Regions from separate parts of the Streptomyces sp. NPDC015139 genome, predicted to be linked through region 2. Evidence: riboswitches for the same ligand, from Rfam matches in the RefSeq annotation. Region 2 holds a riboswitch; each other region holds the start of a gene.
What was found. Region 2 has a riboswitch for cobalamin ahead of ACF08B_RS09140 (prenyltransferase/squalene oxidase repeat-containing protein). Riboswitches for the same ligand answer to the same signal wherever they lie in the genome.

Region 1: linked by a shared signal. The riboswitch ahead of ACF08B_RS29100 (HoxN/HupN/NixA family nickel/cobalt transporter) and the one ahead of ACF08B_RS09140 (prenyltransferase/squalene oxidase repeat-containing protein) in region 2 are both predicted to bind cobalamin.
Region 3: linked by a shared signal. The riboswitch ahead of ACF08B_RS01890 (CbtB-domain containing protein) and the one ahead of ACF08B_RS09140 (prenyltransferase/squalene oxidase repeat-containing protein) in region 2 are both predicted to bind cobalamin.
Region 4: linked by a shared signal. The riboswitch ahead of ACF08B_RS17230 (cobalamin biosynthesis protein) and the one ahead of ACF08B_RS09140 (prenyltransferase/squalene oxidase repeat-containing protein) in region 2 are both predicted to bind cobalamin.

The regions. Positions count from the first base shown of each region.
Region 1 is NZ_JBIBUW010000012.1:89,478-96,602, reverse strand. It holds gene ACF08B_RS29110 (heavy metal translocating P-type ATPase) at 1-1,513, opposite strand, end outside; gene ACF08B_RS29105 (hypothetical protein) at 1,513-1,743, opposite strand; partial or broken gene ACF08B_RS29100 (HoxN/HupN/NixA family nickel/cobalt transporter) at 1,887-3,015, opposite strand; cobalamin riboswitch at 3,024-3,212, opposite strand; gene ACF08B_RS29095 (ArsR/SmtB family transcription factor) at 3,292-3,687, shown strand; gene ACF08B_RS29090 (RNA polymerase sigma factor) at 3,769-4,914, opposite strand; gene ACF08B_RS29085 (YciI family protein) at 4,923-5,330, opposite strand; gene ACF08B_RS29080 (YoaK family protein) at 5,490-6,419, opposite strand; gene ACF08B_RS29075 (SpoIIE family protein phosphatase) at 7,043-7,125, shown strand, end outside.
Region 2 is NZ_JBIBUW010000003.1:73,373-80,497, forward strand. It holds gene ACF08B_RS09130 (MBL fold metallo-hydrolase) at 1-716, shown strand, start outside; gene ACF08B_RS09135 (transcriptional regulator) at 766-1,359, opposite strand; cobalamin riboswitch at 1,766-1,894, shown strand; gene ACF08B_RS09140 (prenyltransferase/squalene oxidase repeat-containing protein) at 2,009-3,220, shown strand; gene ACF08B_RS09145 (SCO2322 family protein) at 3,217-3,879, shown strand; gene ACF08B_RS09150 (energy-coupling factor transporter transmembrane component T) at 3,911-5,065, shown strand; gene ACF08B_RS09155 (ABC transporter ATP-binding protein) at 5,062-6,777, shown strand; gene ACF08B_RS09160 (ECF transporter S component) at 6,774-7,125, shown strand, end outside.
Region 3 is NZ_JBIBUW010000001.1:408,137-415,261, forward strand. It holds gene ACF08B_RS01875 (FAD binding domain-containing protein) at 1-111, shown strand, start outside; gene ACF08B_RS01880 (xanthine dehydrogenase family protein molybdopterin-binding subunit) at 131-2,230, shown strand; gene ACF08B_RS01885 (glycoside hydrolase family 65 protein) at 2,227-4,602, shown strand; cobalamin riboswitch at 4,697-4,842, shown strand; gene ACF08B_RS01890 (CbtB-domain containing protein) at 4,879-5,100, shown strand; gene ACF08B_RS01895 (CbtA family protein) at 5,121-5,873, shown strand; gene ACF08B_RS01900 (histidine phosphatase family protein) at 5,987-6,577, opposite strand; gene ACF08B_RS01905 (catalase) at 6,892-7,125, shown strand, end outside.
Region 4 is NZ_JBIBUW010000005.1:503,364-510,488, reverse strand. It holds gene ACF08B_RS17250 (class II aldolase/adducin family protein) at 33-761, opposite strand; gene ACF08B_RS17245 (lysozyme) at 954-1,856, shown strand; gene ACF08B_RS17240 (anion permease) at 2,013-3,275, shown strand; gene ACF08B_RS17235 (hypothetical protein) at 3,310-3,537, shown strand; cobalamin riboswitch at 3,682-3,823, shown strand; gene ACF08B_RS17230 (cobalamin biosynthesis protein) at 3,925-4,869, shown strand; gene ACF08B_RS17225 (cobyric acid synthase) at 4,866-6,374, shown strand; gene cobN (cobaltochelatase subunit CobN) at 6,371-7,125, shown strand, end outside.

The DNA.
Region 1 (7,125 bases), on a different contig from region 2:
GCGGTTGCCCGGCCGGTGCGCGTCGCGCGCAACTGGTGACGGCTCGCCCGAGCGGGTGTTCCGAACCCTGTTCCACGGCACCGGCCAGGCGGAGGACCGTCTCCTGGCCGAGACCGCCCGGAGCCGCGGTGATCCTGGCGACGGTCATGTGGCCGCTGGTCAGCGTGCCGGTCTTGTCCAGGACCACGGTGTCGACGTGCCGGAGTGCCTCCAGGGTCCGCGGACCGCCGACCAGTACGCCCAGTTGGGCGCCGCGGCCGGTCGCGGCCATGAGGGCGGTGGGCGTGGCCAGGCCGAGCGCGCAGGGGCAGGCCACGACGAGCACGGCCACGCACGCGGTGATCGCCGCCTGAGGGTCGGCTCCGGCGCCGAGCCAGAACCCGAGCACGGTGACGGCGACGGTCAGCACGACGGGTACGAACACCCCGGCCACGGCGTCGGCCAGTCGCTGCGCCCGCGCCTTGCCCGCCTGGGCGTCGGTCACCAGCCGGGTGATCCGGGCCAGTCGGGTGTCGCTCCCGACGGCGGTGGCTCGCACCAGGAGCAGACCACCGGCGTTGACCGCTCCTCCGACGAGGGCGGATCCGGGCCCCACCTCGACCGGCTCGCTCTCGCCGGTGACCAGGGACAGATCCAGGGCGGAACTGCCCTCCACCACACGGCCGTCGGTGGCGACCCGCTCACCGGGGCGCACGGCGAAGACCTGCCCCACCCGCAGCTGTTCGATGGGCACGGAACGCTCGCGGTGCCCGTCGCGCACGGACACCTCCTTGGCGGCCAGCTCCGCGAGCGACCGCAGGGCGGCTCCGGTACCTCGCCCGGCCCGCGCCTCCAGGAACCGCCCGGCGAGCACGAACAGCGGTACGCCGACCGCGGCTTCCAGGTACACGTGCGCGGGGCCGTCCGACGCGGACGGCAGCAGACTGAACGGCATCCGCATCCCCGGGTCGCCCGCTCCCCCGAGGAACAGCGCGTACGCCGACCAGGAGAAGGACGCCACCACGCCCAGCGAAACGAGGGTGTCCATGGTGGCCGCGGAGTGACGCAGTCCGCGCACCGCCCGTGCGTGGATCGGCCAGGCGCTCCACACCGCCACCGGGGCCGCCAGCACGAAGCACAGCCACTGCCAGTTCCGGAACTGCAGGGAGGGCACCATCGACAGGACCAGCACGGGAACGGCGAGCAGCGCGGTGACCACGAGCCGCTCGCGCTCCTGGAGCGCGGCGGCCTCGGCAGCCTTCTCGCCGCCGTCGGTCCCGTCGCGCCTGTCCGGTACGGCGGGCTCGGGCAGCGCGGCCTCGTACCCCGCCCGCTGGACGGCCGTGACAAGGTCCTCCGCGGGGATGTCCGCCGGGTGGCTGACCCGGGCGCGTCCGGTGGCGAGGTTGACGGTGGCCGTGACCCCGTCGAGCCCGGCCAGCTTCTTCTCCACCCGGCGGACGCACGCGGCACACGTCATACCGCCGACCGTCAGATCCGTGACCACCAGCGGCGCCAGGGGTTCGGCCCCCATCACTGACCGCCGCCGTGCATGCCGGGCATGTCATGCGTGCCGCCTCCGCTGCCTCCGCCGCCTCCGGAGCCGTGCATGCCCGGCGCCACCGGCCCGGCGGCCGATCCCACGGCGTACGCCGCCGAGAAGACCAGCACCAGCAGCAACAGGAAGCCGCAGAGCCTGGGCGGGGGCAGCAAGGTGCGGGGAACCGCGGCCGCGCCGCGGGAGGGATGTCGGGACTCGGCCATGCTCGACCTTCCTGGTCGCTCGAACCGTCGTACGGCGCAAGAGGTCGCAGCCGTACCGCTCCAGCAGTCGGACGGATCGGTGGCGGAGTTCCCGCACGGGACGATGGCGTAGGCCACATGGCGGACCCGTGCGGTGCTCGACGTCAGCCGGTGTCGGCGGAGCGGGTGTTCCAGCGTTCCTCGATCCTGGCCAGGCGCCAGTAGGCGATGGCGACCGCCCAGACGACCACGAACAGACCGACGATGACGTAGCCGACGCTGTCCAGGTTCAGCCCCGCGATCCAGCCGGTGACGCCGTCGCTCAGGCCGAGCTTGTCGTGCAGGACGCCGACCAGTTCGATGGTGCCGACGAAGAACGCGACGGCGATGGACAGGCCGGTGATCGTGAGGTTGTAGAACACCTTGCGGACGGGGTTCGAGAACGCCCACTGGTAGGCGAAGTTCATGAAGGTGCCGTCGAGGGTGTCGAACAGGCTCATGCCGGCGGCGAACAGCAGGGGCAGGCACAGCACCGCGTACCAGGGCAGCCCGGCGGCGGCGCCGTTGCCGGCCAGCGCGAGGAGCAGGACCTCGGTCGTGGTGTCGAAGCCGATCCCGAAGAGGAAGCCGAGGGGGAACATCTGGCCCGGGCGGCGGATGGACCTGGTGAGCCGTCCCAGGATGCGGTTCATGAACCCGCGCGAGTCGAGGTGCGCCTGCAGCTCGGCCTCGTCGTACCGGCCAGCGCGCATGGCCCGGAAGACCCGCAGGATGCCGAACAGGGCCACGAGGTTGAGCGCGGCGATGAGGTACAGGAAGGACCCCGAGACCGTGGTGCCCACGGTGCCCAGGACCTGGTGGGTACGGGAGCCGTCGTTCATCAGGGTGCCGGCGAGCTTCGCACCGCCGGCGACCAGGGCGGCCATCACGACCACGACGCTGGAGTGCCCGAGGGCGAACCAGAAGCCCACGGAGACGGGCCGCTTGCCGTCGGCCATCAGCTTGCGGGTGGTGTTGTCGATCGCGGCGATGTGGTCGGCGTCGAAGGCGTGCCGCATGCCGAGCGTGTAGGCGGTGACGCCCAGCCCGACCCCGAACGCCTTCGTGCCGACCTCGTAGTGATGCGGTATCACCAGCAGGAAGAGGATCCCGAAGGCGACCACGTGCAGTGCCACGATCACGGCCAGGAGCCCCGCGGTGCGGACGGTGTCCTCGCGACGCCAGCGGAAGGACGGTTCGGCGTCGGTTTCGGGCACGCCTCGGGACACGGTCATGCGGGTCACGCTCCAGCACCTCGTGGATCAGCTTCGTGATGCCGTGGCCGGTCTCCTGGCTGACGGGTCGACGCGCCCGCCCCTGCCTTCCCGGCCGTGCGGCCAGTGGCATACGTGGGGCGGGAACTCCCCGATCACAGTGGCGAGGGCCGCTCCGGACTGAGCCCCTGAGGGCTGTCACCGGTCTTCCCGAACACCACGGCCCGTCCACCCTAGAAGGCCGAGGTCGTCGGCTGCAAGATTGCACAACTGCTCAGGTATGGAGGCGATCGCCCCGGGCTGCGATGATGACGGCATGCATCTCGTCCCCGCGGACCGTGCCGGGCAGCGCACCATCGACGGCGACCGGGTCTGTGACGCCATCGCCGCCGTCGGCGAGCCCGAGCGGGTGCGCACCTGGGCCGACCGCTTCTCCCTGCTCTCCGATCCCGGGCGGCTGTCCCTGCTGCTCGCCGTCCACGAGGCCGGTCCCATCGCCGTCTCCGACCTGGCCGTGGCCACCGGAATGCGCGACACCACCGTCTCCCAGGCACTGCGGCTGCTGCGGGCCGCGGGAGTGGTCGAAGGCCGCAAGGACGGCCGGATCGTGCGCTACCACCTCGTCGACGGGCCGATGGCCGCGCTGCTGGAGCACTGCAAGTCCGCCGACACCGGCGACGTCCGCGTACGGCCCCACCGGTCCGAGGAGTAGGGCACCGAACGCGGCCGCGCACCGGGGAGCGACCGCGGCGCCGCGCCGTGTCGGCATCCGGGCCGGTGTCGGCCGGAGCCCTCAGCCGCGGGCGCGGGCGTTGAGCCGGGCGGCCTGTCGCGTCAGGTGGTCGCGTTCGGCCAGGTTGGGAGCCCTGTGCGCCGCCTCGGCGTACAGGCGTGCGGCCGTCACCACATCCCCGTCACGCTCGTGCAGGTACGCCGACACGGCCGAGTGGCGGGGCAGCGACGCGTCCAGTTCCGCCAGCGCGGCGAGCCCGGCACGCGGGCCGTCCGCCTCGCCGACGGCGACGGCGCGGTTGAGCCGGACGACGGGGCTGTCGGTGAGGCGTACCAACTCGTCGTACCACTCGACGATCTGCACCCAGTCCGTGTCCTCCGCACGCTGCGCGTCCGCGTGCAGGGCGGCGACGGCCGCCTGGGCCTGGAACTCGCCAAGACGGTCCCTCGACAGAGCCGCCTGCAAGAGGGCGATGCCCTCGGCGATCGCCTTCGTGTCCCAGCGGCCGCGGTCCTGCTCGGCGAGCGGCACCAGGCTGCCGTCCGGCCCGGTCCGGGCGGGCCGCCGGGCATGATGCAGCAGCATCAGCGCGAGCAGCCCCGCCACCTCGGGGTGGTCGATCCCGGCCGCGAGCTGCCGGGTGAGCCGGATCGCCTCGGCGGCGAGGTCGACGTCACCGCCGTACCCCTCGTTGAAGATCAGGTACAGCACGCGCAGCACGGTGGCGACGTCGCCCGGCCGGTCCAGCCGCACGCCCGAGACGGTGCGCTTGGCCCGGCTGATGCGCTGGGCCATGGTCGCCTCGGGCACCAGGTACGCCCGGGCGATCTGCCGGGTGGTCAGCCCGCCCACCGCGCGCAGCGTCAGTGCCACCGCCGACGACGGCGTCAGCGAGGGGTGTGCGCACAGGAAGTACAGCTGGAGCGTGTCGTCCACCGCGGGCGAGGGCGCCGGCGACGGCTCCTGGTCGACACGGTCCTCCCGCCGGCGGCGGGCGGCATCCGCCCGCACCGCGTCGAGGTAACGGCGCCATGCCACGGTCACCAGCCAGCCCTTCGCATCCCGCGGCGGATCGGCCGGCCACACGCGCACCGCTTCCAGCAACGCGTCCTGTACGGCGTCCTCGGCCGCGGCGAAGTCCGCGCCCCGCGCCACCATGACGGCGAGCACGCCGGGCGTCAGACTTCGCAGCAGCACCTCGTCCACGGCCGGGGTCACTCCGTGACGGTCGGCGGCTCGGCGAGGAACGGGCGCAGCTCCAGCCACTCGTGGATCGGCTCGCCGCCCGCGCCCGGCGCGGCCGACAGTTCGCCCGCCAGCTCGACCGCCCGCTCGTAGGTGTCGACGTCGATGACCATCCAGCCGGCGATCAGGTCCTTGGTCTCCGCGAACGGGCCGTCGGTGACCGGCGGGCGTCCCTCACCGTCGTACCGGACCCACGTCCCCTCCGGGGCCAGCGCCTGGCCGTCGACGAACTCCCCGGTCTTCTCCAGCCGCGCCGCGAAGTCGCGCATGTACTGCACGTGCGCCGTGATCTCGTCCTGCGTCCACTGGTCCATCGGCACGCAGTCGGCAGGGGCCGGAGCGCCGCGGTAGTGCTTCAGCAGCAGATACTTCGCCATGGTGACCTTCTCCTCGAAGCTCGTGCGGCCCATTGTGGCCGCCTTCACCCCGAGGACGGAGCGGGTCACGGGATCTCGACATCGCCACGGGAAGTTTTTTCGGGCCGGGTGCGACGCCCTTGCCCGAACGGACTTCCCGCACGTCGGCTCGGCCGTACCTCAGGCGCCCGGGCTGCCGGGCTTGGGGAGTCTGCGTGCCATGCGTTCGTCGTGCACGAACAGGGCCAGGCCGGCCGCCAGCACCACGCAGGCCGCCCACACCGCGTGCACACCCCATTGGAACGTCAGCCAGCCCCCGCCGAACGCCCCCGCGAGGAAGGCCAGCACGACGGCGGCGAAGTGGCGTGCCCGGCGCCGGGCGTCCGCGCTCCGGCCGACCACCGCTTCGTAGGCGTTCTGCATGGCCGAGCGGAGGTTCCCGGTCGTCATCGTGCTGTTGTAGACCGTGTCGACCAGGGTGCGGAAGGTGGACATCTGGACCGACGCCATGAACGCGATCAGGACCGTGACCAGGGCGTCCGGCGCGCTCGCGGGGATGAGTCCGACCACCGCCAGCACCACGCACTCCAGCACCATCGCCACGCAGGCCGGCCGGCGCAGGAACGCCGCCACCCTCGGCCGCCGCAGCGTTTCGGCGACCAGGACCCCGGCGAGGAAGGCGACGACCGCGGGGAGGTGGCCCAGCGCCTCCCACCAGTGCCGCTGCGCGGCCGCCACGCCCATCAGGACCACGTTGCCGGACTGCGCGTTGGCGAACACCCCGCCACGGCTGATGAAGGTGTAGGCGTCCAGTCCCCCGCCGACCAGCGCCAGCAGGATGCCCAGCCGTACGGACCGGTCCGTCGGCAGCACCTCTTCGGCCGCACCCGGCCCTACGGCACCGGGGCCCGCGGCGGCGCGCGGCTCCGTTGCATCACCGCGCCCCACGGCATCACCCGCCCCGGTCGCCGCAGGACCCGGCTGCTCGACCGGGCTTCGCCCCACGGCACCGTCGGACCCCGCGGCGGCGCCCGGCTCCGTGGCACCGGTGGCGGGCGGGCTCTGCTGCTGCTCGGAGTGGCCTCCCGTCTGCGGTGTGGCGTCCGACATGTCTGCCCCTTCCGCCTCCGCGGCCCGCCGCAGCCGAGCCGCCAGGCAACCCGGCGCGCGGGCGTCTTGCCTGTTGTGTCCCGGCCGGCAGTCCGTGCCGCCGCAGCCCAGGTCGATCAGCCACCGTCCGTGCACCGGCCGATCCGGCAACCGGCCTGCTCGCGCGCCTCGGCGCCGCTCCGGCCGGAGGCTCGCCCTGCCGGAGCCGCCGTATGGTCCGACCGTCACGGCCGCCCGCAGCCCCGGCGCGCAGATGTCTTCCGATCATCCCCCACTCCCCCGGCCGCTGCCCGGTGGCGCCGGGGCAACCCGGCCCGGCGTCGGTCCGGACGTCCTGCCCGGTGGACGGTGGGCGTGCGCGCGCCGCCGGCCCCGCCCAGGGCCCGCTGGACCCCGCAGGAGCCGCAGGACCCGCTGGTGATCGGCCCGCCCGCGTCACCGCCCGGCCACGGCGCTCTTCACGAGAGGAGCTCGCGGACGCGGGCGTACGGCCTCCCGAGCGCCAGGCGGATGCGCCCGCCGCATGCCGGGGGGAGCATGGAGAACAGCTCACCACACCCAGCCACGCAGCCAGCTTCAGCCTCACGCGCCCTCCGGACGGGCGTCCGACGCGGGACACGGCCATGAACGAACCCACGGACCCCCACACCACTCTGCACCGGGACTCCGCCCTCGCGACCACCTTGCGGGAGGTCGTCGAGCACCT
Region 2 (7,125 bases):
GGCGAGCCCGGGAGACCCGGCCCGAGCGCTGGTACGCGTACATGGCGGACAAGCTCGCGGCGGCCGGAGCGCCCGAGGAGCACATCGCCCCGTTGCGGGCCGCCCGGGGCCGCCGTACCCTGCCCGGTCTCTCCCCCGCCCTGCCGGACCGGGACGTCGTGCCCGGCGAACTCCTCGACCTGCCCGGCCGCCGGCTGCGCGCCGTCTGGACCCCGGGACACACCCCCGGCCACGTCTGCCTGCATCTGGAGGAGGGCCATCCCGCGCGACTCGCGGGTCGCGGGCGCCTGTTCAGCGGCGACCACCTGCTGCCGGAGATCACCCCGCACATCGGTCTGTACGAGGACCCCGACGACGCCACGGTGACCGATCCGCTCGGCGACTACCTCGACTCCCTGGAGCGGGTGGGCCGGCTCGCCCCGGCCGAGGTGCTCCCCGCCCACCAGTACGCGTTCACCGACGCGCCCGCCCGGGTACGGCAGTTGCTCGACCACCACGAGCAGCGGCTGGCCGGGCTGCTCGCGCTGCTGCGCGAGCCCCTCACACCCTGGCAGCTCGCGGAGCGCATGGAGTGGAACCGCCCCTGGGCCGACATCCCCTACGGCTCCCGGAACATCGCCGTCTCCGAGGCCGAGTCCCATCTGCGCCGCCTGGTGAAGCAGGGGCGGGCCGAACCGCTCGCCGGGAGCGAGCCGGTGGCGTACGTGGCCGTGTGAGCGACGTGCGCCGTGGCGGGGCCGTCCCGCCCCCGTCCTGGACGCGGGGTCAGGTACGCCCGGCGTCCTCCACCCGCTCCGCGGAGATGATCATCTCGGCCAGGTCGGCGAGGGTGGCGAGCTGGTGGGCGTTCATCTGCGGGGCGCGGGCGGCGAGCCGGACCAGTCCGTTCTGGCGCAGCCGCAGCAGCGGGTCGGCCTCGGCCTCCAGGTTCTGCAGCACGGGTTGCAACGCCTCGTGCAGCGCTTCCGGTTCGTCGGCGGTGAAGAACCCGGCGGGCAGGCCGAAGAAACGCCGCAGCCGGTCGGTGTGGGCGAGGCTCGGCATCCCGCTCTTGCGCCACTCGCTCAGCCACTGCCGGCTGGTGCCGGCGATGGCGGCCAGCTCGCCCAGGGAGTACCGCTTTCCGTCGGGCCGACGCCGGTTCTCGCGGATGAAGTCGAGGCGCTGGCGCACCCGTTGGGCCAGCATGGTCTCGGGAGCCCGGCCGCCGTCGAGGAGTTCGGCGACGACGGCGACGGGAACACCGGTGCGGCGGGACAGATCGGCCACGTCGAGGGCCTCCGGCAGCCGGCCCGGCCGGCCGGTCAACTCGCCCAGCCGGCGCAGGACATCGGCCAGGTCGGCGTACGCGTCACTCACCGAGTTCTCCCTGGGCTGTCGTCCGTTCGGTGTCGGGCTGACGCGAGGCTACCGGGTCGGTCGGTGACCGACCAGAGGTGACAGCGCTTCCTACGGAAGTGGGCAGCAATCGTTGACAGTCGCGCGAGCGGTGGGTGAGGATCTCGGCACGGAGAGCGAGACACGACCGCCCCGGGTGCCGGTCACGGGGGAGCGGCATCCGGGGTGCACCACACCCGATCGCCTCGGCCGGCCGTATGCGGCGACGGACCGGGCCTCGACGCCCGAGCCGGCCCTCGCGGTCCCCGGCGCGGCACCCACACGTCGTCGATCCCGTGCGCGCCGGCCGTACGGCCCGAGCCCGTCGAGAGCGTGACGCCGGTCACCGGGCCGGTGTGCCCACGGCCACCCCTCGGGCCGTGCGGGGCTGCCGGTAAAGTGGCGGAGTCGTCATCACACCCGTACGGGGGGAAGCCGGTGCAATTCCGGCGCTGACCCGCAACCGTGAGCCGCCCGGCGGGCGGTGAGCCGGACCGCCCCGGGCGGGACGTTGACCGGCTCACGTGCGTCGGCGGCCCGCCGCGCACGGCACCGTCGAGGTTTACGGGGCCGAGCCGCCCGGGTGTTCCCGTGCGCTGCAGGCTCCCCGCAGGAGAGGCAGTCGCCGACCATGAACGTTCGCCGCAGCGCCGCGGCTCTCGCCGCCATAGGCGTGCTGGCCGCCGCCGCGCCCGCCACGGCCGCCGACGCGTCCCCGTCCCCGAAGGTGGCGGTCCCGGACGGCCTGTACGGCAAGGCGGACCCGACGTACGACGGCGTGTGGCGGCAGTCGCTGACGCTGCTCGCCCAGCGCACCCTCGGCTACCGGCCGGCCCCGAAGGCCGTGGACTGGCTCACCGGGCAGCAGTGCGCGAACGGCTCCTTCGCCGCCTTCCGTGCCGCGCCCGGCAAGGCCTGCGACGACAAGACGCAGGTGGACACCAACAGCACGGCGGCCGCCGTGCAGGCCCTGGACGCCGTCGGCGGACACGAGCGCGAGGTCCGCAAAGCCCTGGTCTGGCTGAGCACCGTGCAGAACAAGGACGGCGGCTGGGGGTACACGCCGGGCGGCCCGAGCGACACCAACTCCACCAGCGTCGTCATCGGCGCGTTCGCCGCGGACGGCCAGGACGTCGCGAAGCTGCACAACAGGAGCAGGACCCCGTACGACCTGCTGGCCGCGCAGGCCGTCCCCTGCGACCAGGACGGCGGTGGCGCCCTCGCCTACCAGCCGGACAAGAAGGGCAAGCTGCTCGCCAACGCGGACGCGACGGCGGCCGGCCTGCTGGGCTCGCTCGGCAAGGGCTTCGCCGCGGAGGCCGGCAAGGCGCCCGCGAAGGACACGTGCGTCAAGGCCGCCCACCTCACCCCGGCCCAGCTCGCGGACAACGCGGGCGCCTACCTGGCATCGGCCGTCGCCAAGACCGGTCACCTGAAGTCGACCCTGCCCGGCGCCAAGGACCAGCCCGACTTCGGCAACACCGCGGACACGGTCGTCGCGCTCGCCGCGGACGGCCGCACCGACCGGGCGAAGAAGGTGTACGCCTGGCTGGAGAAGAACGCCACCCAGTGGGCGGCGCAGAGCGGCCCGGCCGCGTACGCGCAGCTGATCCTCGCCGCGCACGCGGTGGGCGCGCAGCCGGACGACTTCGGCGGCACCAGCCTGGTCCGCTCCCTCAACGCCCAGGGCCCGGCCCCGCAGGCGGAGAAGGCCGCCGGGAAGAAGGCCGAGGCGTCCGACGACGACTCGAACACCGGCGTGTGGTGGATCGTCGGCGTCGGCCTCGTGGCGGGCGTCGGCATCGGCTTCCTGCTCAGCGGCCGGAAGAAGAACCGGCCGTGACCCCCGTCCGCCGTGCCGCGACCCTGCTGGTCGCCACGCTCGTCCTGCTGCTTCCCGCGACCGCGGCCCACGCCACCGGCTACCGCTACTGGTCGTTCTGGGAGCGCTCCGGCGGCCACTGGACGTACGCCACGCAGGGCCCGTCCATGGTGCGGCCGGACGACGGCGCGGTCCAGGGTTTCCGGTTCGCCGTGAGCGCGGACTCCGCGGACGCGACCCGGCCGCGCGGTACGGCGGACTTCACCACCATCTGCGCGGACACGCCCGCGAAGGCGGGCACCAAGCGGGTGGCGCTGGTCCTCGACTTCGGCACGCCCGCCGACGCCCCGTCCGGCGAGCGGCCGCCCGCGCGCCGCTCCGCGTGCGCCCGCCTCTCGCCGGACGCGACGAGCGCGGACGCGGTGGCCGCGGTCGCCAGACCCCTGCGCTACGACACCAACGCGCTGCTCTGCGCGATCGCCGGGTATCCGCACCAGGGGTGCGGGGAACAGGTGTCGGCGGACCGCGAGCCCGCGGCCGCCGCACCGAAGAAACACGGGCCGGACGGCGGGTCCGGCGGTGGGCCGTCGCTGGGTCTGCCGGTCGGCGTGGGAGTGGTGGCCGTGCTGGCGGGCGCCGCGGTGTGGCAGGCGCGGCGGCGGCGCGATGACTCCGGGTAGCTGCGGCCCGTCCTGCGACAGCGGGTGCGCCGTGGCTGATCGCGCCGTTCCCCGTGCCGCCGGGAAGCCGAGGCCGCCGGCCACCGCACGGCACCGGTACCGGGCCCGGCTGCACCCCGGTGCCTGGTGGCTCTGGGCGCTCGCCCTCGGTACCGCCGCCACGCGCACCACCAACCCGCTCCTCCTCGCGCTCCTCGTCGCCGCCTCCGCCTACGTCGTGGCGACGCACCGCTCCCCGGCTCCCTGGGCCCGCTCCTACGCCGCGTTCGTCAGGCTCGGCCTCGCCGTCCTGCTGGTCCGCCTGCTCTTCGCGGTGGCCCTCGGCTCCCCCGTCCCCGGCACGCACACCCTGTTCACCCTCCCCGAGATCCCGCTCCCCCACTGGGCGCAGGGCATCCGGCTGGGCGGCCGGGTCACCGCCGAGGCGCTCGTCTTCGCCGGCTACGACGGACTGAAGCTGGCCACCCTGCTGATCTGCGTGGGCGCGGCGAACGCCCTCGCCAGCCCCTCCCGGCTGCTGAAGTCGCTGCCCGGGGCGCTGTACGAGACGGGGGTGGCCGTCGTCGTCGCCCTCACCTTCGCGCCGCATCTCATCGCCGACGTACGGCGGCTGCGGGCCGCCCGACGGCTGCGGGGCCGCCCCGACCGGGGCGTGCGGGGCCTGCTCCAGGTCGGACTGCCGGTCCTGGAGGGGGCGTTGGAGCGCTCGGTCGCGCTCGCCGCCGCGATGGAGTCCCGCGGTTACGGCCGCACCGCCGAGGTGCCCGCCCGCGTCCGCCGTACCACCGCCGCGCTCACCCTCGGCGGACTGCTCGGGGTGTGCGCGGGAACGTACGGGCTGCTCACGGCCGAGGGCGGCACGTACGGGCTGCCGGTGCTGCTCGCCGGTGTGGCCGCCGCGCTCGCGGGTCTGCGCCTGGGCGGCCGCCGTTCCCTGCGCACCCGGTACCGCCCGGACCCCTGGGACGTACGGGCCTGGCTGGTCGCGGGGTCGGGCGTGGCGGTCGCCGCGCTGCTCACGCTCGCCTCGGTCCGCGATCCGGACGCGCTGCACCCGGGGGTGGTGCCCCTGGTCGCGCCCGTGTTCCCGCTGTGGCCCGCGGTCGCCGTGCTGCCGGCGCTGCTGCCCGCCTTCGTCGTCCCCCGGGCACCCGAGGTGCCCCGGATCCCCGAGGAGCCGTCGTGATCCGCTTCGAGAACGTCGGCGTCACCTACGACGGCGCGGCCGAACCCACCGTCCGGGGCGTCGACTTCGAGGTGCCCGAGGGTGAACTGGTGCTGCTCGTCGGCCCGTCCGGGGTCGGCAAGTCGACCGTGCTCGGCGCGGTCAGCGGACTGGTCCCGCACTTCACGGGCGGCACCCTGAGCGGGCGGGTCATGGTCGCCGGCCGGGACACCCGTACGCACAAGCCGCGGGAACTCGCCGACGTGGTCGGCACGGTGGGGCAGGATCCGCTCGCCCACTTCGTGACGGACACCGTCGAGGACGAACTCGCCTACGGCATGGAGTCGCTGGGCCTCGCGCCCGCGGTGATGCGGCGCCGGGTGGAGGAGACCCTGGATCTGCTGGGCCTGGCGGGGCTGCGGGACCGGCCCATCGCCACGCTCTCCGGCGGGCAGCGGCAGCGGGTCGCGATCGGTTCGGTCCTCACCCCGCACCCCCGGGTGCTGGTCCTGGACGAGCCGACCTCGGCGCTGGACCCGGCCGCGGCGGAGGAGGTGCTGGCCGTGCTCCAGCGCCTGGTGCACGACCTGGGGACGACCGTGCTGATGGCGGAGCACCGGCTGGAACGCGTGGTGCAGTACGCGGACCGGGTCGTCCTGCTGCCCGCGCCCGGCGAAGCCCCGGTGGTCGGCGCCCCGGCCGAGGTGATGGCCGCGTCCCCGGTGTACCCCCCGGTCGTCGCCCTGGGCCGGCTGGCGGGCTGGGCCCCGCTCCCGCTGACGGTGCGGGACGCCCGCCGCCGCGCCGCTCCGCTGCGCGACCGGCTGGCCGGGGCCGCCGTGGACCGCGCGGCGGCACCCGGCGAGCGTGGGCGAGCGGCCCGGCTCCCCGCCCAGCGGCGGCGGGTACCGAAGGACTCGGCCGGGCCGGCCCGCCGCGGCCTGTTCGGGCGCCGCCCCGCCGCACCGGTACCGCACACCCCGCACATCGCGGTCCTGCACGAGGTCACCGTCCGCCGCAACCGGACGGAGGCCCTGCACCGCGTGGACCTGACCGTCGCCCCGGGCGAGACCGTCGCCCTCATGGGCCGCAACGGCGCCGGCAAGTCCACCCTGCTCAACTCGCTCGTCGGTCTGGTCACCCCCACCACCGGCACGGTCGACGTGGGCGGAGCCGCGCCGCACCGCACTCCGCCCCGCGAACTGGTCCGCCGCGTCGGCCTGGTCCCGCAGGAGCCGCGCGATCTGCTGTACGCCGACACGGTGGCCGCCGAGTGCGCGGCCGCCGACCGGGACGCGGGTGCCGAGCCCGGCACCTGCCGGGCGCTGGTGTCCGGGCTGCTGCCGGGCATCACGGACGGCACGCACCCGCGCGACCTGTCCGAGGGCCAGTGCCTGGCGCTCGCCCTGGCCGTGGTGCTCACCGCCCGTCCTCCCCTGCTCCTGCTGGACGAGCCGACGCGCGGCCTGGACTACGCGGCGAAGGCCCGTCTGGCCGTCGTCCTGCGGGACCTGGCCGCCGAGGGGCACGCGATCGTGCTGGCCACGCACGATGTGGAGCTGGCCGCCGAGATCGCCCACCGGGTGGTGCTGCTCGCCGAGGGCGAGGTGATCGCCGACGGCCCGACGGCCGAGATCGTGGTGTCGTCGCCGTCCTTCGCGCCGCAGGTGACGAAGATCCTGGCCCCGCAGCCCTGGCTGACGGTGGCCGAGGTGCGGGAGGCACTGGCATGACGTCCACCCGGGTGCGCGCCGTTCGCCTCGGCCCCCGCTCCCTCGCCGCGCTGGCGCTGGTCAGCTCGGTGGGGGTGGCGGCCTTCGGCTGGCCCTTCCTGGCCCCGCCCACCGCCCAGCTGAACGCGCACGCCCAGGACGCGCCCTGGCTCTTCGCGGGCCTGCTGTTGCTGCTGGTCGCGGTGGTGGCGGCGACGATCTCGGAGTCGGACCTCGGACCGAAGGCCGTGGCCATGCTGGGGGTGCTGGCCGCGACCGGGGCGGCGCTGCGCCCGATCGGCGCGGGCACGGCCGGCATCGAGCCGATGTTCTTCCTGATGGTGCTCAGCGGGCGGGTGCTCGGACCGG
Region 3 (7,125 bases), on a different contig from region 2:
GAACTCGCCCACGCCGAACCCCTGCGGGACAACGCCTACAAGGTGCCGCTGGCGCGCAACCTCGCCCTGGACGTCCTGAACCGTCTCGCCCCGACGCCCGCGGTGGCCTGAGCCGTCACAGGAGGACCCCATGACCGGCACCATCCTGGGTGCTCCCGCCGAACGCCGGGAAGGACGCCAGAAGGTCTCCGGCGCCGCCCGCTACGCCGCCGAGTACACCCTGCCCGGCCGTGCGTACGCCTGGCCCGTGCCCGCCGCCGTCGCCCGCGGCCGGGTCACCGCCGTCGACGCCTCCGCCGCGCTCGCCCTGCCCGGTGTCCTCGCCGTCCTCACCCCCGGCGACGCACCGCGCCTCGCCGAGCCGGAGGACGCCACGCTCGCCGTCCTGCAGAACCCGGACGTACCGCACCGCGGCTGGTGCGTGGCCCTCGCCGTCGCCGACACCCTGGAGACCGCACGCGCCGCCGCCCGCGCGGTCCGCGTCAGCTACCGGACCGCACCGCACGACGCCGAACTGACCCCGGACCACCCGGACGGCTACGAGCCGGCGGAGGCCAACGGCGGCTACCCGGGCCGCGTCCGGCAGGGCGACCCGGAAGGCGCCTTCGCCGACGCCGACGTCCGCGTCGAAGCCCTCTACCGCGTGCCGCCGCTGCACAACCACCCCATGGAACCGCACGCCAGCACCGCGCACTGGGACGGCGACCGGCTCACCGTCTGCACCTCCACCCAGGGCGGTACGGTCGTCCGCTCCGTCCTCGCCCAGCTGTTCGACCTGCCCGAGGACTCCGTCACCGTCGTCTCCGAACACGTCGGCGGCGGCTTCGGCTCCAAGGGCACCCCGCGCCCCGACGTCGTCCTCGCCGCCATGGCCGCCCGGCGCACCGGCCGCCCCGTCACCCTCGCCGTTCCCCGCCGCCACCTGCCCACCGTCGTCGGCCACCGCGCCCCCACCCTCCAGCGGTTGCGGCTCGGCGCGAGCCCCGACGGCCGGCTCACCGCCCTGCTGCACGAGGTGACCACCCACACCTCCCGGGTGAAGGAGTTCGTGGAGCAGGCCGCCGTGCCCTCCCGGATCATGTACGCCACCCCCCACCTGCTCAGCTCCCACCGGGTCGTCCCACTCGACGTGCCCAGCCCGTCCTGGATGCGGGCCCCCGGTGAGGCGCCCGGCATGTACGCCCTCGAATCGGCCATGGACGAACTCGCCGACGCGCTCGGCATGGACCCCGTGGAACTGCGCCTGCGCAACGAACCCGACCGCGAGCCCGGCAGCGGCAAACCCTTCAGCAGCCGGCACCTCGCCGAATGCCTGCGCGAGGGCGCCCGCCGCTTCGGCTGGGCCGACCGCGACCCGCGCCCGGGCAACCGCCGCGAGGGCCCGCTGCTCATCGGCACCGGCGTCGCCGCGGCCACCTACCCCACCATGGCCGTCCCCGCCACCGCGACCGCCCACGCCCTGCCCGACGGCACCTTCGCCGTCCGCATCAACGCGACCGACATCGGCACCGGGGCCCGTACCGTCCTCACCCAGATCGCCGCCGACGTCCTCGACGTGCCGCTGGACCGCGTCCGCACCGACATCGGGCACAGCGACCTGCCGCCGGCCTGGGTCGCCGGCGGCTCCATGGGCACCGCCTCCTGGGGCTGGGCCGTGCACGAGGCGTGCGCCGAACTGGCCTCCCGGCTGGCCGCCCACACCGGACCGCTGCCCGTAGAGGGCGTCGAGGTCCGCGCCGACACCACCGGGAAGGCCGACGCCGACAGCCCCTACGCCCGGCACGCCTTCGGCGCCCACTTCGCCGAGACCGCCGTCGACACCGTCACCGGCGAGGTCCGCGTACGCCGGCTCCTCGGGATCTTCGCGGCCGGCCGGATCCTCAACGCCCGCACCGCACGGTCCCAGTTCACCGGTGGCATGACCATGGGCCTGGGCATGGCCCTCACCGAACACAGCACCATGGACAGCGCGTTCGGCGACTTCGCGGAGGCCGACCTCGCCGCCTACCACGTGCCCGCCCACGCCGACGTGCCCGACATCGAGGCCGACTGGCTCGACGAGGACGACCCCCACCTCAACCCCATGGGCAGCAAGGGAATCGGCGAGATCGGCATCGTCGGCACCGCCGCCGCCGTCGGCAACGCCGTCCACCACGCCACCGGGATCCGCTTCCGCGAACTGCCCCTCACCCCGGACCGGATCCTCACCGCCCTGCTGTCCGAGGGATGACGGTGACGGGCCCGGCCTGGGAGTACGACGGCTACCGGCCCGAGGAGGAGCGGCTGCGGGAGTCCCTGTGCACCCTCGGCAACGGCTACTTCGCGACCCGGGGAGCGCTGCCCGAGTGCACCGCCGACGCCGTCCACCACCCCGGCACCTACGCCGCCGGCTGCTACGACCGGCTCACCTCCGAGGTCGCCGGACGACGGGTCGAGAACGAGGACATGGTCAACCTGCCCAACTGGCTGCCGCTGCGCTTCCGCCCGGCCGGCGCCGACTGGCTCACCCCGGACACCGTCCCGGTCACCGACCACCACCAGGTGCTCCACCTCGACCCCGGCCTGCTGGAACGCCGTACCCGCTACCCCCTCGGCACCGGCGGCTCGCTGCACGTGCGCCAACTGCGCCTCGTCCATCTGCACGACCCCCATCTCGCCGCTCTGCGCACCGAGTTCACCGCCGAGGGCGACACCGTCGACCTGGAGGTCGAGTCCGCGATCGACGGCGAGGTCACCAACTCCGGTGTGGCCCGCTACCGGGACCTCGACGGCAGGCACCTCACCCACGTCCACACCGGCACCGCCGCACCCGGCACGGTGTGGCTGCGCTGCCGCACCCGCACCTCGGACATCAGTTTCGAACTCGCCGCCCGGCTGACCGCCGACGCCCCGGTCACCCACGCCGGCGAAGGCCGACGGGCGGTCCAGCACGTCCGGTTGCGCCTGCCGCCCGGCCGTACCGTCACCCTCGACAAGACCGTCGCGCTGCACACCTCCCGCGACCCCGCCATCGGCGACCCGCTGCGCGCCGCGGTCGACCGGGTCCGGGACGCGCCCGGCTTCGACGAACTGCTGGAGACACACGCGGCGGCCTGGGACCAGCTGTGGCGGCGCACGGCGCTGGAGGTGCCCGGCGAGGCGGGCAGCATCCTGCGCCTGCACCTGTTCCACCTGCTGCAGACCCTCTCCCCGCACACCGCCGACCTCGACGTCGGCGTCCCCGCGCGCGGACTGCACGGCGAGGCCTACCGCGGGCACGTCTTCTGGGACGAACTCTTCGTCCTGCCCTACCTCAACCTGCACCTGCCCGAGGTCTCCCGCGCCCTGCTCCGCTACCGCCACCGCCGGCTGGACGCCGCCTGCCACGCCGCCCACGAACTCGGCCGGCGCGGCGCGCGGTACCCCTGGCAGAGCGGCAGCGACGGCCGCGAGGAGACCCAGCAGCTCCACCTCAACCCGCGCTCCGGGCGCTGGCTGCCCGACCACTCCCGGCTCCAGCACCACGTGGGCTCGGCGGTCGCGTACAACGTGTGGCAGTACTGGGAGGCGACCGGCGACCTCGACTTCCTGCACGGCGAGGGCGCCGAGATGCTGCTCCAGATCGCCCGCTTCTGGGCGGACTCCGCCGGCTACGACCCCCACCTCGGCCGGTACCGCATCCGTGGCGTGGTCGGTCCCGACGAGTACCACGAGGCCTACCCCGGTGCGAGCCGGCCGGGCCTGGACGACAACGCGTACACCAACGTCACCGCCGCCTGGGTGCTCACCCGCGCGCTGGAGCTGCTGAGCGCCCTGCCCGAGCCGCGCCGCCGCGAACTCACCGAGGCCGTCGGACTGGCCGAGGACGAGCCCGCCCGCTGGGAGGAGGTCTCCCGCACCCTGCACGTCCCCTTCCACGACGGGGTGATCAGCCAGTTCGAGGGGTACGCCGGCCTCGCCGAGCTGGACTGGGACGGCTACCGGAAACGGTACGGCGACATCCGCCGCCTGGACCGGATCCTGGAGGCCGAGGGGGACACCGTCAACCGGTACAAGGCGTCCAAGCAGGCCGACGTGCTGATGCTCGGCTACCTCTTCGCCCCGCCCGAACTGAACTCCCTGTTCGACCGGTTGGGCTACCCGCTGGACGAGCGGACCTGGACCGCGACCGTCGACCACTACCTGCACCGCACCAGTCACGGTTCCACCCTCAGCGGCCTGGTCCTCGGCTGGATCCTGGCCCGGGCCCGCCGGACCGACGCCTGGGCCTTCGTCCAGGAGGCGCTGCGCGGCGACATCGCCGACCTCCAGGGCGGCACCACCGGGGAGGGCATCCACCTCGGCGCGATGGCCGGCACGCTCGACCTCGTCCAGCGCGGGCTGACCGGCCTGGAGACCCGGGGCGGCGCCCTGCGCCTGGACCCCGTCCCGCTGCCCGAACTCTCCTCCTACGGCTTCGCCATCCGCTACCACGGCCACTGGGGCGTCCACCTGCGCCTGCGCAGCGGCCTGCTGGAGATCGCCGTACCGGCCTCCGGCCGTGGCCCCATCGACCTCCGCCTGCGGGACCTGGCGGTGGGAGTACGGCCGGGGGAGACGGCCCGTCTGGTGCTCCCGGAGTAGTCCCTCAGCCGTCTCACGGCTACCCCCTGGCGTCCCGAATCTGACGTGCCGTCACGAGAGGAAGATCACTGCGGTGGACGCGGTCTTGGCCGCGCACGCGTCTCGCGGTACGGTCTGTCCGATATCGACGACGGCGAGACGGAAGCCGGTGGGAATCCGGCACGGTCGCGCCACTGTATGCGGGACACCCCTCGGGGTGGTCCGCCGAGTCAGACCCGTGGCCGTCGTCCTGTGCACCACCGAGATGGGACGCGAACTCCCAGAGGAGGCCCTGCCATGGCGCAGACCGTCGCCCAGCCGACTGCCGACACCCCCGCCGTTCCCGCCACGCTGCCGCTGAAGGCGATAGCCCCCTGGGCGGTCTTCTTCGGCGTCCTGATGCTCGTCCTGCTCTACTTCGTCGGCGCCGAGCAGGGCGCCACGTCCGTGTTCAACGGCACCGACGTCCACGAGTGGGTGCACGACGCCCGCCACCTGCTCGGCTTCCCCTGCCACTGACGCGAGGGACGCCGCGCACCATGAACTCCGCAACGGTAAGAAACCTCCTCGTGCGGGGCATGCTCGCCGGCCTCGTGGCCGGCGTGCTCGCCCTCGTCGTGGCCTACCTCCTCGGTGAGCCGAGCGTCGACCAGGCGATCGCCTTCGAGGACGCCCACTCCCACGAGCACGAGATGGAAGTCGTCTCCCGCTCCCTGCAGTCCACCGCCGGCCTCGCCACGGGCGTCCTCGTCTACGGGGTCGCCTTCGGCGGCATCGCCGCGCTCGCGTACTCCTTCGCGCTCGGCCGTGTCGGCCGCTTCAGCGCGCGGGCGACCGCGCTGCTGCTGTCCGGCTGCGCGCTGGTCGCCGTGTACGTCGTGCCGTTCCTGAAGTACCCGGCCAACCCGCCGTCCGTCGGTCAGCCCGAGACCATCGGCAAGCGGACCACCCTGTTCTTCCTGATGATGGCCCTCAGCGTGCTCCTCGCGGTGGGCGCCACCATCCTCGGCAAGCGTCTCGCGCCCCGTCTGGGCAACTGGTGGGCGACCGTCGTCGCGGTGGCCGCCTTCGTCGTCGTCATCGGGCTCGCCTACGCCTTCCTGCCCGCCGTCAACGAGCTGCCCGCGCACTTCCCGGCCCGCCTGTTGTGGCGGTTCCGGCTCTCCACCCTGGCCATCCAGACCGTCCTGTGGGTCGGATTCGGTCTGCTCTTCGGCGAGTTGGCCGAGCGGCAGCTGAACCCCCGGCCGGCCAAGGCATCTTCCGGACGGACGGTTCCCGCCCCGCACTGACGGTCCCGGGACACCGGACGCCCGTTCGGAACGGGTGTTCGCGCCGCGCGGCGGCGACGCTGCCGCGCCGGCGCCGGGGAGGCAGCCTCCTGAGCCACGGCGACCGCCCCGGCTCAGCAGGCGGCGGCCGCGTCCGGTCCGGCCGGCGGCTGACCGAGCCGCAGATTCCACCGTCCGGCCCGGCCGCTCAGTTCCGTCGCCGTCAACGGCGGCACGTCCAGCCGCCAGAAGGCGGCCGCGGGCAGCCCGAGGACGTGCACGACCGCGGCCCGTACGACCTCCGGCTCGACCACGGCGAGGGTGCGGCCGTCCGTGCCCTGTACGGCGTCCAGCCACCGCCCGACCCGTTCGCACAGCTCCCGCACCGACTCGCCGCCGTGGGGCGCGGATCCGGCGTCGGTGAGCCAGCGGCCCACGGCCTCCGGTTCGGTGGCCCCCACCTCCTCCAGGGTGCGGCCTCGCCAGCGGCCCGCGTCCAGACCGGCCGGCGCCGAGTCCCGCGCACCGACGAGGCCCAGCGCCTCGGCCGTCTCCCGGCAGCGCACGCTCGGTGAGGTCAGCACCCGGCCGGGGGCGCGCAGGTGCCCGGCGGCGGCGCGGGCGCGGGCCGCCCCGGCCTCGTCGAGCGAGTCGCCGTCGTCGAAGCGGGCCCGCCGCATCGACGGGCTCGTCGCGGGCGAGACGAGGGTGACGCGGCTGGTCACGTGCCTGTTCCTCCTGCTGCCGTCCCGGATTCGAGCGCCGGGGCCGGGTACCGGGAGCGACCCGGCGGTCCCGCCGCGAACCTAACACCCGCCCCGAGGAGGCAGGCACCCCGTCCCGCGACCCGCGGTACATCGCGACGAGGGTGTTTAGCCCGCTCCCCGTGGGTCACGCGATGTGGGAAGCCAGGTGCCGGCCGGGCCCCCCGCGCGTGCGCGGGCAGGACAGCGCAGGGAGGCGAGTGCCGCCCCGCTGGCGGGAGACCGGCGCCCAGGAGCCGCTGCGCCGCCGTCGGCGCACGACGAAAGGCAGCCTCATGACGGAGATCCGCCCCGCCACCACCTCCGACTCGGGCGCACCGGTGGAGAGCGACGAACACTCGCTCACCGTCGGCCCCGGAGGACCGATCCTGCTCCAGGACGCGTATCTGATCGAGCAGATGGCGCAGTTCAACCGGGAGAGGATTCCCGAGCGCCAGCCGCACGCCAAGGGAAGCGGCGCCTTCGGCCATTTCGAGGTGACCCACGACGTCAGCGCCTACACCAGGGCG
Region 4 (7,125 bases), on a different contig from region 2:
GCGGGCGGAGCAGGGGGCTGGGCAGCAAGGGGTCACCTCCGTTGGCCGTACCCCTTCAAGCGTGCCCCGGCTTCGGCAAGTTGTGCCTCCGTCAGCAGGGACGGCGTCAGACCCGGCACGGAGGACGCCGTCAGCCACAGGCGGCACATCCATTCCAGCTGGGCGGTGCGGTCGTAGGCCTGGTCGAGGGTGTCGCCGTAGGTGACGGTGCCGTGGTTGCGGAGCAGGCAGCCGGAGCGGCCGGCGAGGGCGCGGAGCATGTTCTCGGCGAGTTCCTCGGTGCCGTACGTCGCGTAGGGGGCGACCCGGACGGTTCCGCCGAGGGCGCCGGCCATGTAGTGGACGGCCGGCAGCTCGGGGACGAGCGTGGAGACGGCGGTCGCGTGCACGGCGTGGGTGTGGACGACCGCGCGGGCACCGGTGGTGCGGTAGACGGCGAGGTGCAGGGGCAGCTCGCTGGTCGGTACGAGGGTGCCGAGGACCTGGCGTCCGGTGAGGTCGACCCCGGTGATGTCGTCCGGGGTGAGCCGGTCGTAGGGGACGCCCGTGGGGGTGACCAGGACGAGGTCGCCGACTCGTGCGGAGACGTTGCCGGAGGTGCCGACGACAAGCCCGTCGGCGACGGTGCGCCGTGCGGTGGCGACCAGCGCCTCCCAGACGCGCGCCGGGTCCTCCGCCCGTCGCTCCGGGCCACCGTGCGGGGACTCCCCCTTGTCGCCGACCGCCGCTTCCCCCGCCGTGCTCTGTCGCTCTTCAGCCATGCGGTGATCCTGCCAGCCGGGTTCACGGCGGGTGAGGGGGCCGTCCGGGCGACGGCGGGGGCCGTACCTCCGAACGGGCGGAAGTCGTCGCGGATCGCCGGGATGGACGTGGGTCCGGCGGGCGGCGGGACTTCAATGATCCCCCTTGCCCGCCCGGTGATCCTCCGCCCGCCACTTCCGGGGAGACGACGCATGGCCTGTGACCGCATCCCCCTCCGCCACCGCGCCGGTGTCCTCGCGGCGGCGACGGCGGCCCTCGCCCTCACGGCCACCGCCCCGGCCTCGGCGACGGCCCCGCGGGCGGCCGAACCGGAAGCGGCCGGACCCTTCGCGGCCGAGCCCCAGGCCGCCGCCCCCCTCGCGGCCGAGCCCCAGGCCGCCGCCCCCCTCGCGGCCGGCGCCCGGGCCTCCGCACCCAGGGCGACCGCGCCCCGGGCCCGCGCCCCCCGGGCAGCGGCGGTTCGGGTGTCGCACGGGCATGACGTGTCGTCCCATCAGAAGCACGTCGACTGGCCGGAGGCCCGCGCGGAGGGGGCGCGGTTCGTCTACGTGAAGGCGACGGAGTCCACGGACTACCGCAACCCCTATTTCTCCCGGCAGTACGACGGCGCCCGCGAGGCCGGCCTGATCCGGGGCGCCTACCACTTCGCGCGGCCGGACCGGTCCTCCGGCGCCCGGCAGGCGGCCTACTTCGTGCGGCACGGCGGCGACTGGCGGGCGGACGGCTGGACGCTGCCGCCCGCGCTGGACATCGAGTACAACCCGTACGGGGGCACGGACAAGTGCTACGGGCTGGGCGAGCGGCGGATGGTCCGCTGGATCCGGTCGTTCAGCGACGAGATCCGGCGGGAGACCGGCCGCCGCCCGGTGATCTACACGACGACCCAGTGGTGGCGGCTCTGCACCGGGAACAGCCGCGCCTTCTCCTCCCACGCCCTGTGGATCGCCCGGCACGGCGGCTCGCGCCCGGGGAAGCTGCCCGGCGGCTGGCGGCGCTGGACGTTCTGGCAGTACGGGATCAAGGGCGGGCTGCCGGGTGACCAGAATCTCTTCCACGGCCCGGCGAGCCGGCTGCGGAGCTTCGCCCGGGGCTGAGACCCAAGGGGCGCCTGAGCCGACGCGGTCGGACGGGGACAAGCGGAACCCCGAACACTCGTTACAGTCACCATGGCGCCCGACCCAGTTCATCTTCCGTTCACCCAGGTTGCCTACGGTCGACCAGCCAATGACCTCGAACGATTGCCTGGGTAAATGGAAAGCTTCTCGCTGATCCTCGCGATAGTGGTTGTCACCGCTCTCGCGTTCGATTTCACGAACGGTTTCCACGACACCGCGAACGCGATGGCCACCACCATCTCGACAGGCGCTCTGAAGCCCAAGATCGCGGTGACCATGTCCGCCGCCCTCAACCTTGTGGGCGCATTCCTCTCCGTGGAGGTCGCGAACACGATCTCCAAGGGTCTCGTCGACGAGACCGGCATCCGTCCCGAGGTCATCTTCGCCGCCCTGGTCGGCGCGATCCTCTGGAATCTGCTGACCTGGCTGGTGGGCCTGCCGTCCAGTTCCTCACACGCCCTGATGGGCGGCCTGATCGGCGCCACCGTCGCCTCGGCCGGCTTCGGCGCGGTGCACGGCGAGGTCCTGGTGACCAAGGTGCTGCTGCCCGCGGTCGCCGCGCCGATCGTGGCGGGCCTCGCGGCCATGCTGGCCACCCGCTTCTCGTACGGCATCGGCGGCAAGGCCGAGGCCGAGGCCACGCGCAAGGGCTACCGCGCCGGCCAGATCGCCTCCGCCGGCCTGGTCTCCCTCGCCCACGGCACCAACGACGCCCAGAAGACGATGGGCATCATCACCCTCGCGCTGATCGCGGGCGGTGCCATCTCCCCCGGCTCCAACCCTCCCACCTGGGTCATCCTCTCCGCGGGTCTGGCCATCGCGCTCGGCACCTACATCGGCGGCTGGCGCATCATCCGCACCATGGGCAAGGGCCTGACCGACCTGGAGCCGCGCCAGGGCTTCGCCGCCCAGACCAGCGCCGCGACCGCCATCCTGGCCTCCTCCCACCTCGGCTTCTCCCTCTCCACCACCCACGTCGTCTCCGGCTCGGTGATGGGTGCGGGGCTCGGCCGCAAGGGCGGTGTGGTCCGCTGGTCCACCGCGACCCGTATGTTCGTCGCCTGGGCGCTGACCCTGCCGGCCGCCGCGCTGGTCGGCGCGGGCGCCGAGTCCGTCACGGACCTGGGTGACTGGGGCACCGCCGTCGTCGCGGTCTTCCTGGTCTCCGCCAGCGCCGCGATCTGGAAGCTCTCCCGCCGCGAGGTCGTCGACCACACCAACGTCGTCTCCGAGACCGAGGAGCCGGCCGGCGTGGTGACCACCGCCATCGCCGCCGTGATCCCGCCCCCGGCGGGCACGGTCGCCGAGGACCCGGCCGTCGCCTTCCCGCACCAGTCCACCGGCCCGGTCCGGGTCGCCGACACCGCCCCGGCCACCCCGCCGGCCGCCACCGTCTGACCCCGGCACCCCGGTTACTGAAGGAAGCATCCCCATGAAGATCGACTGGGCGGCCCTCGGCTCCGTCTTCGGCGTCAGCCTCGTGGTCACGGTGGGCCTGGTGGCCCTGTTCACCCTCGGCATCAAGGGTCTGGCCCGGCGCGAACAGGCCGCGGCCCAGGGCGACTCCGCCGCCCTCGCCGTCACCGGCGCGTACGTCTGCTTCGCCGCCTGCGCGGCCGCGGTGGCGTACGGCATGTACCTCATCGTCGCCAAGGCCTGACCCGGCGTCCGCCGCACGGCGGACGCGAACGAGCACCGCAGAGGCTCCCCTCCCCACCCGGGAGGGGAGCCTTCGGCATGCTCGCCCGCCCCACGATGTGGGGATCGGCACACTCTCCCCACGCAGGTCAAAGGCAAGTTGACGGCCCTTCCGGGCGCGTGGTGGACTGCCCAGGCCATGTACGGCGGCAAGAGAGGAAGCCGGTGCGAATCCGGCGCGGTCCCGCCACTGTGACCGGGGAAGAACCCCCGGGAGCCAGGAACTCTCACCGCCGGATCAGTCGAACCAGGGCGCGGACACCCTGAGTGAGGACACGTATCGCCATGCTCGGCTGCCGATCGAGGACCAGTACCAGGCCTGCCCCTGTGCCCACGGCCGGCTGAGCCGATGGGTGCCGATCGCTCCTACGCGTACGGCGCCGCCGCCGGCCTTCTCGGTGACCTGCTCCTCGGCGATCCCCGCCGCGGGCATCCCGTCGCCGCGTTCGGACGGGCGGCCGGGGCCGTGGAGAGCGCGTTGTGGCACGACCACCGCGGCTGGGGAACGCTGCACACCACCGTGTGCGCCGGTGGCGCCGTGGCCCTGGGCGCGCTGGCCGCGCACGCCGTACGCCCCTCCTTCGTCGCCTCCGCCGCGCTGACCGCCGCCGCCACCTGGTCGGTCGTCGGCGGGACTTCGCTCGCCCGGGAGGCCCGCGTCATCGGGCATGCCCTGGAGACCGGGGACGTCGACGCGGCCCGCGCACGGCTGCCCCATCTGTGCGGCCGGGACCCGCAGGCCCTGGACGCCGACGGGATCGCCCGGGCCGTGGTCGAGTCGGTCGCCGAGAACACGTCCGACGCCGTGGTGGGCGCCCTGGTGTGGGGAGCCGTCGCCGGAGTGCCGGGACTGCTCGGCTTCCGGGCGGTCAACACCCTGGACGCGATGGTGGGTCACAAGTCGCCCCGGTACCGGCGCTACGGCTGGGCCTCCGCCCGCCTGGACGACCTCGCCGGCTGGCCGGGGGCCCGGCTGACCGCCGTACTCGCCGCCGCGGCCGGCCCCGATCCGCGCGGTGCCCTGCGCGCCTGGAAGGCCGACGCGCACCGGCATCCGAGCCCCAACGCCGGGCCCGTGGAGGCCTCGTTCGCGGGCGCCCTCGGAGTGCGCCTGGGCGGGACGCTCTCCTACGGCGGGCGGGTCGAGCACCGCCCGGTGCTCAACGGCCGGTCCGGGCGCGCCGTCCGGGCCACCGACATCGACCGGGCCGTACGGCTCTCCCGCCGCGTCGGCCTGCTCGCGCTCGGCGTCACCGTCGCCGCGCGCCGACTCGTGAAGGGACGTGGGAAGTGAACGGGGGTCTCCTCGTCGCCGGCACCACCTCCGACGCCGGCAAGAGCGTCGTGACGGCCGGGATCTGCCGGTGGCTGGTGCGCCAGGGGGTGAAGGTCGCGCCGTTCAAGGCGCAGAACATGTCCCTCAACTCCTTCGTGACCCGTGAGGGTGCGGAGATCGGGCGGGCACAGGCCATGCAGGCGCAGGCGTGCCGGATCGAGCCGACCGCGCAGATGAACCCGGTGCTGCTGAAGCCGGGCGGCGAGCAGAGCAGCCAGGTGGTGCTGCTGGGCAAGCCGGTGGGCGAGATGAGCGCGCGCGGCTACCACGGCGGGCGCCAGCAGCGGCTGCTGGGCACGGTGCTGGACTGCCTGGCCGAGTTGCGGGGCACGTATGACGCGGTGATCTGTGAGGGGGCGGGCAGCCCGGCCGAGATCAACCTGCGCCGGACCGACATCGTCAACATGGGCGTCGCACGGGGCGCCCGGCTGCCCGTGCTGGTGGTGGGGGACATCGACCGCGGGGGCGTCTTCGCCTCCTTCTTCGGCACCGTCGCCCTGCTCTCCCCCGAGGACCAGCAGTTGGTCGCCGGGTTCCTGGTGAACAAGTTCCGGGGCGACGTCAGCCTGCTGGAGCCGGGGTTGGACATGCTGCACGGCCTCACCGGGCGGCGGACCTACGGCGTCCTGCCGTTCCGGCACGGCCTCGGCATCGACGAGGAGGACGGGCTGCGCGTCTCGCTGCGCGGCACGGTCCGGGAGTCCACCGTCGCTCCCCCGGTCGGCGAGGACGTGCTGCGGGTCGCCGTGTGCGCGATCCCGCTGATGTCCAACTTCACCGACGTGGACGCGCTCGCCGCCGAACCGGGTGTCGTGGTGCGGTTCGTGGACCGCCCGGAGGAGCTGGCGGACGCCGACCTCGTGGTGGTCCCGGGCACGCGCGGGACCGTACGGGCGCTCCAGTGGCTGCGGGAGCGCGGGCTCGCGCGGGCGCTCGCCAGGAGGGCCGCCGAGGGGCGTCCGGTCCTCGGCATCTGCGGTGGCTTCCAGATCCTCGGCGAGCACATCGAGGACGAGGTCGAGTCGCGCGCCGGGGACGTCCCCGGGCTCGGACTGCTGCCGGTGCGGGTGCGGTTCGCCCGCGAGAAGACGCTGACCCGGCCGGTCGGCGAGGCCCTCGGCGAACCGGTCGAGGGATACGAGATCCACCACGGGGTGGCCACCGTCGGCGGGGGCGAGCCCTTCCTGGACGGCTGCCGGGTCGGCCAGACGTGGGGCACGCACTGGCACGGTTCGCTGGAGTCGGACGGTTTCCGGCGGGCCTTCCTGCGGGAGGTGGCGGCCGCCGCGGGCCGCCGCTTCACACCGGCGCCGGACGTTTCCTTCGCCGCGCTGCGCGAGGAGCAGCTCGACCGGCTCGGCGACCTGATCGAACAGCACGCGGACACGGACGCGCTCCTTCGGCTCATCGAGTCGGGCGCGCCGCAAGGACTGCCTTTCATTCCACCGGGAGCGCCCGCATGAGCACAGTGTTGTTGTTGTCGACCGCCGACACGGACCTGCTGGCCGCCCGCGCCTGCGGCGCCGGGTACCGGATCGGCAACCCCACCCGGGTCGACGTCGCCGCCGAACTGCCGGGCCTGGTCGAGGGCGCGGACATCGCCGTCGTCCGGCTGCTGGGCGGCAAGCGCGCGTGGGAGGACGGGCTGGCCGCGCTGAAGGCCGCGGGCGTGCCGACCGTGCTGCTGGGCGGCGAGGCCGTGCCGGACGCCGAGCTGATGGCGGAGTCGTCCGTGCCGGCCGGTGTGGTGGCGGAGGCGCTGAAGTACCTGGTCGAGGGCGGCCCGGCGAACCTGCTGGAGCTGTCCCGGTTCCTGTCGGACACGGTGCTGCTGACCGGTGAGGGCTTCGAGGGCCCGCACAGCATGCCGGAGTACGGCGTGCACGGGGCGTACGAACTGCGCGCGGACCGTCCGACGGTGGGCGTGCTCTTCTACCGGGCGCACGAGCTGAGCGGCAACACCGGCTTCGTGGACACCCTGTGCGAGGCGATCGAGGCGAAGGGCGGCAACGCGCTGCCCGCGTACTGCGGTTCGCTGCGCGGCGCGGACGACGGGCTGTACGAGCTGCTGGGCCGGGCGGACGCGCTGGTGGCGACCGTGCTCGCGGCCGGCGGCACGCACGCCTCGCAGGCGTCGGCGGGCGGTGACGAGGAGGCCTGGGACATCGGGGCCCTCGCCGACCTGAACGTGCCCGTCCTCCAGGGGCTCTGCCT